Regions from separate parts of the Pseudomonas sp. FW305-E2 genome, predicted to be linked through region 1. Evidence: predicted binding sites of a transcription regulator. Region 1 holds the regulator's gene; the other holds the start of a gene.
What was found. The regulator FliA, encoded in region 1, starts transcription of late flagellar genes. The targets are predictions, from matches to a motif close to CTAAAGTTTNNNNNNNNNNNGCCGNTAA.
Positions count from the first base shown of each region.

Region 2: AC3WLP_RS03805 (methyl-accepting chemotaxis protein) is a predicted target of FliA. The motif match lies at 1,604-1,631, and genes of this name have one in related genera.

Region 1 covers NZ_JBYSYE010000010.1:113,609-117,016, forward strand. The annotation lists gene flhF (flagellar biosynthesis GTPase FlhF) at 1-767, shown strand, start outside; gene fleN (flagellar synthesis regulator FleN) at 861-1,694, shown strand; gene fliA (RNA polymerase sigma factor FliA) at 1,691-2,431, shown strand; gene AC3WLP_RS11570 (chemotaxis response regulator CheY) at 2,539-2,913, shown strand; gene AC3WLP_RS11575 (protein phosphatase CheZ) at 2,935-3,408, shown strand, end outside.
Region 2 covers NZ_JBYSYE010000002.1:253,489-256,896, reverse strand. The annotation lists gene AC3WLP_RS03805 (methyl-accepting chemotaxis protein) at 1-1,517, opposite strand, end outside; gene ypfJ (KPN_02809 family neutral zinc metallopeptidase) at 1,689-2,579, opposite strand; gene pcaH (protocatechuate 3,4-dioxygenase subunit beta) at 2,779-3,408, shown strand, end outside.

The sequences.
Region 1 (3,408 bases):
TGGACCTGACCGCCGAGATCGAGGAACCGCGCCAGGCTTGGCGCATGCTGCTGGCTCACTTGGCGCGGATGATCGAAGTACCTGAAATCGAGCCGATCGAAGAGGGCGGGGTGATCGCCATGGTCGGCCCGGCGGGTATGGGCAAGACCACCACCCTGGCCAAGCTGGCCGCGCGCTACGTGCTCAAGTACGGCGCGCAGAACCTGGCGCTGGTGAGCATGGACAGCTTCCGTATCGGCGCCCAGGAGCAGCTCAAGACCCTGGGCCGCATCCTCAACGTGCCGGTGACTTACGTCGACCCGGGCCAGTCGCTGGCAGCAGCGCTGGAGCCACTGCTGCGCAAGCGCGTGGTGCTGATCGATACTGCCGGCCTGCAAGCCAGCGACCCTGCGCTGCGCATGCAGCTGGAAACCTTGGCCGGGCGTGGCATTGCCGCGAAGAACTACCTGGTGCTGGCCACCACCAGCCAGAAGCAGGTGCTGACCGCCGCCTACCACAGCTACAAGCGCTGTGGCCTGGCCGGCTGCATCCTGACCAAACTCGATGAAACGGCAAGCCTTGGCGATGTGTTGAGCCTTGCCATCAGTCATGAACTGCCAGTGGCCTATCTTACCGATGGCCCACGCATTCCTGACGACCTGCACCTGCCAAGGGGCCACCAGTTGGTCACGCGGGCGGTGAATGTGCAGCAGCAGGACGAGCCCAGCGAAGAGGCCATGGCCGACATGTTCGCTGATCTCTATCACAACCCACGGCGAGCGGGTTGACCATGAAGCGTGTGCAAAGTCGCTATGCCAAGGGGCACGCAGAATTGCCCTACGTGTGGCCTGAGTCCCAGCGAGACAAGGTAAAGAACAGACATGGGTAGCATGCATCCCGTACAGGTGATCGCCGTGACCGGTGGCAAAGGTGGCGTCGGCAAGACTAACGTTTCAGTGAACTTGTCCCTGGCGCTGGCCGAGCTTGGCCGCAGGGTCATGCTGCTGGACGCCGACCTGGGCCTGGCCAATGTCGACGTGTTGCTGGGCCTTACCCCCAAACGTACCCTCGCCGATGTGATTGAAGGGCGTTGCGAGCTGCGTGACGTGATGCTGCAGGGCCCCGGCGGTGTGCGCATCGTACCGGCAGCCTCGGGTACCCAGAGCATGGTGCATCTGGCCCCGGCCCAGCATGCCGGGCTGATCCAGGCGTTCAGCGAAATCGGCGACAACCTCGATGTGTTGGTGATCGATACCGCTGCGGGTATCGGTGACTCGGTGGTCAGCTTCGTTCGCGCCGCCCAGGAAGTGCTGCTGGTGGTGTGTGATGAACCTACCTCGATTACCGACGCCTACGCGTTGATCAAGCTGCTCAATCGCGACTATGGCATGAACCGTTTCCGTGTGTTGGCCAACATGGCGCAGAGCCCGCAGGAAGGGCGCAACCTGTTTGCCAAGCTGACCAAGGTCACCGACCGCTTCCTTGACGTTGCCCTGCAGTACGTGGGTGCCGTGCCGTACGACGAGTGCGTGCGCAAGGCGGTGCAGAAGCAGCGTGCCGTCTACGAAGCCTTCCCTCGCTCCAAGTGCGCGCTGGCCTTCAAGGCGATTGCCCAGAAGGTCGACAGCTGGCCGCTGCCGGCCAATCCGCGCGGCCATCTGGAGTTCTTTGTCGAGCGCTTGGTGCAACCCACCAGCGCGGGACCCGTACTATGAACGCCAGTGGCTTCAAGATGTACAGCCGGGCGGCGAAGGACGCCCAGTACGAGCTGATCGAACGCTACGCCCCGCTGGTCAAGCGCATCGCGTACCACCTGTTGGCGCGGTTGCCGGCCAATGTGCAAGTCGAGGACCTGATCCAGGCCGGCATGATCGGCCTGCTGGAAGTGGCCAACAAATACGACGCCAGCAAGGGCGCCAGCTTTGAGACCTACGCCGGCATCCGCATCCGCGGGGCCATGCTGGACGAAGTGCGCAAAGGCGATTGGGCACCGCGTTCGGTACACCGCAACACCCGTATGGTCAGTGATGCCATGCGTGCAGTTGAGGCCAGAACAGGCCGTGACGCTAAAGATCATGAAGTTGCTGCCGAACTCCAATTGAGTCTCGATGATTACTACGGGATCTTGAACGATACCCTGGGCAGCCGCCTGTTCAGCTTTGACGACCTGTTGCAGGACGGCGAGCACGAAGGGCTGCATGAGGATGGCGCCAGTGGCCAGGTCGAACCTGCGCGCGGCCTGGAGGAGGAGCGCTTCCAGGCTGCCCTGACCGAGGCTATCGCCAACCTGCCGGAGCGTGAGCGCCTGGTGCTGGCGCTGTACTACGACGAAGAGCTGAACCTCAAGGAAATCGGTGAGGTGCTGGGTGTCAGCGAGTCGCGGGTCAGCCAGTTGCACAGCCAATGTGCCGCGCGCCTGCGCAGCCGCCTGGGGGAATGGCGGGTGCGTTGAGCCCACTGTCGTTGCAGTCGTTTTCCACGTTGTACCGAATTGAATGAGTGCGTGCTCGGTAGGCCGAGCGCGTTTGAGACTGCTTGGAGGTCTAATTGGACAAGAACATGAAAATCCTCATCGTTGACGACTTTTCGACGATGCGGCGGATCATCAAGAACCTGTTGCGTGACCTGGGTTTCACCAACACCGACGAAGCCGATGACGGCACCACGGCGTTGCCGATGCTGGAAAACGGTCACTACGACTTCCTGGTGACCGACTGGAACATGCCGGGCATGTCCGGCATCGACCTGCTGCGTAAAGTGCGTGCCAGCGACAAGCTGAAAAGCATGCCGGTCTTGATGGTGACCGCTGAAGCCAAGCGCGACCAGATCATTGAAGCGGCACAGGCCGGCGTCAATGGTTACGTGGTCAAACCGTTCACCGCTCAGGTGCTCAAAGAGAAGATCGAGAAGATCTTCGAACGCGTCAACGGCTGAGTCACGTCAGGGGGGCGCGTCATGGATTCATCACAAACGTCTTTGGGCGAGTTCGAGTCGACCCTGAAGAAGCATGCCCAGGAGTTGGTCGAAAGCCTGGAGCGGGGCCGTTTCGGCGAGGCGGTGCAGTTGATTCACGAACTGAACCAGACCCGCGACCGCGGCCTGTACCAGGAAGTCGGCAAGCTGACTCGCGAGCTGCACAGTGCCATCGTCAGTTTCCAGATCGACCCCACCATGCCGCAGGCAGAAGAGGTGTCGCAAATTACCGACGCCACCGAGCGCCTGTCGTATGTGGTCAAGCTGACCGAGGGCGCGGCCAACCGCACCATGGACCTGGTCGAGGAAAGCACACCGGTGCTCAATGAGCTGGCCAGCGAGGCCAAGGCCCTGAGCACCGACTGGCAGCGCTTTATGCGCCGCGAAGTGGCTGCGCCGGAATTCCGTGATCTGGTCAAGCGCGTCGACAGTTTCCTGACGCACAGCGCCGAGGGT
Region 2 (3,408 bases), on a different contig from region 1:
ACGGCAAAGCCACGGCCTGCCTCGCCGGCACGCGCTGCCTCGATCGCTGCGTTGAGCGCCAGCAGGTTGGTCTGTTCGGCCACCGACTTGATCACGTCCATCACGCTACCAATTTTCTGGCTTTCCTGCTGCAGCAGGTTCATGGCCTCGGTGGAGCGGTGCATGTCTTCGGCCAGGCGTTCGATCTGGCCAATCGCTTCGCCCACCACGCGGTCGCCGGCACGGGCTTCGTCATCGGCACCTGTAGCTGCATGTGAGGCCTGCTCGGCATTGCGCGCCACTTCCTGAACGGTCGCGGCCATTTCGTGCATGGCGGTGGCCACCTGGTCGGTCTCGACTTTCTGGCTGTTGGCGCCCGCGCTGGTCTGTTCGGTGACTGCCGACAGCTCTTCGGCGGCGCTGGCAATCTGGGTGACGCCATCGCGGATGCCGCTGATCAGCTCGCGCAGGGTGGTGCCCATGCGCGCGATGCCTTGCTGCAGCACGCCCAGTTCGTCACGGCGGGTGACGCGCATGTGCTGGGTAAGGTCGCCACTGGCGATTTTTTCCACGGCCACCAGGGTGTCTTGCAACGGGCGGGTGATCTGGCGGGTGATCAGCACCGCCGCCAGTACGCCGACCAGCAGCGCCAGCAGTGTGGCGATGGCCTGCAGGCTGCGGGCCTGGGTACTCTCGATGTCACGGCGCTCTAGCTGGATCTGGTACAGCGCGTCACTGCGCTTGACGATGTCGGCGCCCTGCACGGTCATTTCGGCGCGCGAGGTGGTGATGTTGGCAACCGCGTCGCGGAACTGGCGTACGGCGTCACGATAGGCCAGTACCGCGTTTTCGAACTGTTGCAGGCGCGTATCTGCGCTGGGCAGCTGGCGCTTGAGATTGTCGGTATCGGCCAGTGCTGCATCCAGCTGGCGCAAGGCGGCCTGCTCGTTGGCGCTGCTGTTCTCGGCGATGTAGCCACGCACATCGATGCGTACCTGCAGCAGCTGCTGGCGGGCCTTGCTGATCAGCTGGTACTGGGCCAGGCGCACGCTGTCAGCCTCGGGGCGAGCCATCACCTCCTGGCTGAGCGCATCCATGGCCTGGTCGGCGCGAATGGCCGAGCTGTCCATGGAAACGCGCGCTGCGCGGGTGGCGTCGTAGCCCTGGCGCATCTTGTTCAGCGACAGCTTGTAGGCACTGATGGTATCGCCCAGCTCACCCAGCAGCTTGACGTTCTCCGGGCTTTTGAAGGTGGTGGCCAGGTAGGCCTGCTGCTTGCTGAATGCGTCCAGCTTGGCCAGGGTGTTGGCGGCGGCGGTATCGTCGCCGTTGGCGATCATGTACTGCAGGCGCGCAATGCGCAGATCGGTGAGGTCCTTGTTCAGCTGGCCAATATCGCCCATCCAGTTGCTACGGTCGATCAGGCTGCCCAGGCTGGTCCAGCCGGTGAGGGCTAGCAGGCCAGTGAGAACCAGCACCAGGCCGAAGCCCAGGCCGAGTTTAAGGTTGACGCTGATGTTGGCGAACCAGCTGTTCATGCACGCTCTCCAGAAGTTGATTTCGCTCTCTTGATCTTCGATCGCCAGGCGTTGTTGTTCTGGATGCCCGCTGATTCGTGCAGGGGTTATCGGCCATGATTGGGGAAGCTGAAACGCTTTTTCAGCAAAATGTCAGCAAGCGGTCTCACGCGGTCCCTGTTGCACCGGGTATCAGAGAGTGCGTGCACTGAAGGTGTCGCAGCGGTTCACTTCACCTTCGGCAAACCCGGCCTTGAACCAGCGCATCCGCTGCGCCGAGGTACCGTGGGTGAACGAGTCTGGCACTACGCGCCCGCGGCTTTGCTGCTGCAGGCGGTCGTCGCCGATTGCATTGGCCGCATTCAGCGCTTCCTCGACATCGCCTGGCTCCAGCCAGTTCAGGCGTTTCTGCGCCTGGTAGGCCCATACCCCGGCCAGACAGTCGGCCTGCAACTCCTGGCGCACCAACAGGCCGTTGTCGCCCTCCATGCGCTGGCCAGCGCGTCGTGCGGCGTCGACCTTGGCCGAGACGCCCAGCAGTGTCTGCACATGGTGACCGATTTCATGGGCGATCACGTAGGCCTGGGCGAAGTCGCCAGCTGCAGCGAAGCGGGTTTCCATTTCACGGAAGAACGACATGTCCAGGTACACCCGCTGGTCCGCCGGGCAATAGAACGGCCCAACCGCTGCCGAGGCAAAACCGCAGGCCGAATTGACTTGGCCGCTGAACAGGACCAGTTTGGGGTCACGGTATTGTTTGCCGGCCTCGGCGAACAGGGCTTTCCAGGTGTCTTCGGTGTCACCCAGAACCGAGGCGACGAAATCGGCTTGCTGGTCGTTGGCCGGTGGCGCCTTGCCGCCCGCACCACTGGGCGCCGTCTGCTGTTGTTGCTGCTCCATCTGCCCGGCAAGCTGGCCAAGAATCTGCAACGGGTCCTGCCCGGTGAGCCAGCCGATGCCGACGATCAGCAGGATTGCCCCAAGCCCCAGCCCCTTGCCGCCGCCGAAACGCATGCCGCCGCCGCCACCTTCGCCTCGGGCATCGACCACGTTGTCGCTGCGTCGGCCTTTTCGCCATTCCATGAATGCTCTCCGAGCGTGAAACAAGAAGACAAAGATTAGTTCACGAAGGTGGAACCTGTCAGGCCGAGGTGTTTATCCATAACCATTTGGTTATGTATCAAGGGGTCGATTTCAATGTTCATCGCCCGCGACCTGCCGGAAACTGTAAGTCCGCCTGCCACACTCAGGCGTTCTCATAATTCCAAGAGAGGAAACCGGCATGCCCGCCCAGGACAACAGCCGCTTCGTGATCCGTGATCGCAACTGGCACCCCAAAGCCCTTACGCCTGACTACAAGACGTCCATTGCCCGCTCGCCGCGCCAGGCACTGGTCAGTATTCCGCAGTCGATCAGCGAAACCACTGGTCCGGATTTTTCCCACCTGGACTTCGGCGCCCATGACCATGACCTGCTGCTGAACTTCAATAACGGTGGCCTGCCAATCGGCGAGCGCATCATCGTTGCCGGCCGTGTCGTCGACCAGTACGGCAAGCCTGTGCCGAACACCTTGGTGGAGATGTGGCAAGCCAACGCCGGCGGCCGCTATCGCCACAAGAACGACCGCTACCTGGCGCCGCTGGACCCGAACTTTGGTGGTGTTGGCCGGTGCCTGACCGACCGCGACGGCTACTACAGCTTCCGCACCATCAAGCCGGGCCCGTACCCGTGGCGCAACGGCCCGAACGACTGGCGTCCGGCGCATATCCACTTCGCCATCAGCGGCCCATCGATCGCCACCAAGTTGATCACCCAGCTGTACTTCGAAGGTGACCCGCTGATCCCGATGTGCCCGATCGTCAAGTCGATCGCCAACCCGCAAGCCGTGCAGCAGTTGATCGCCAAGCTCGAC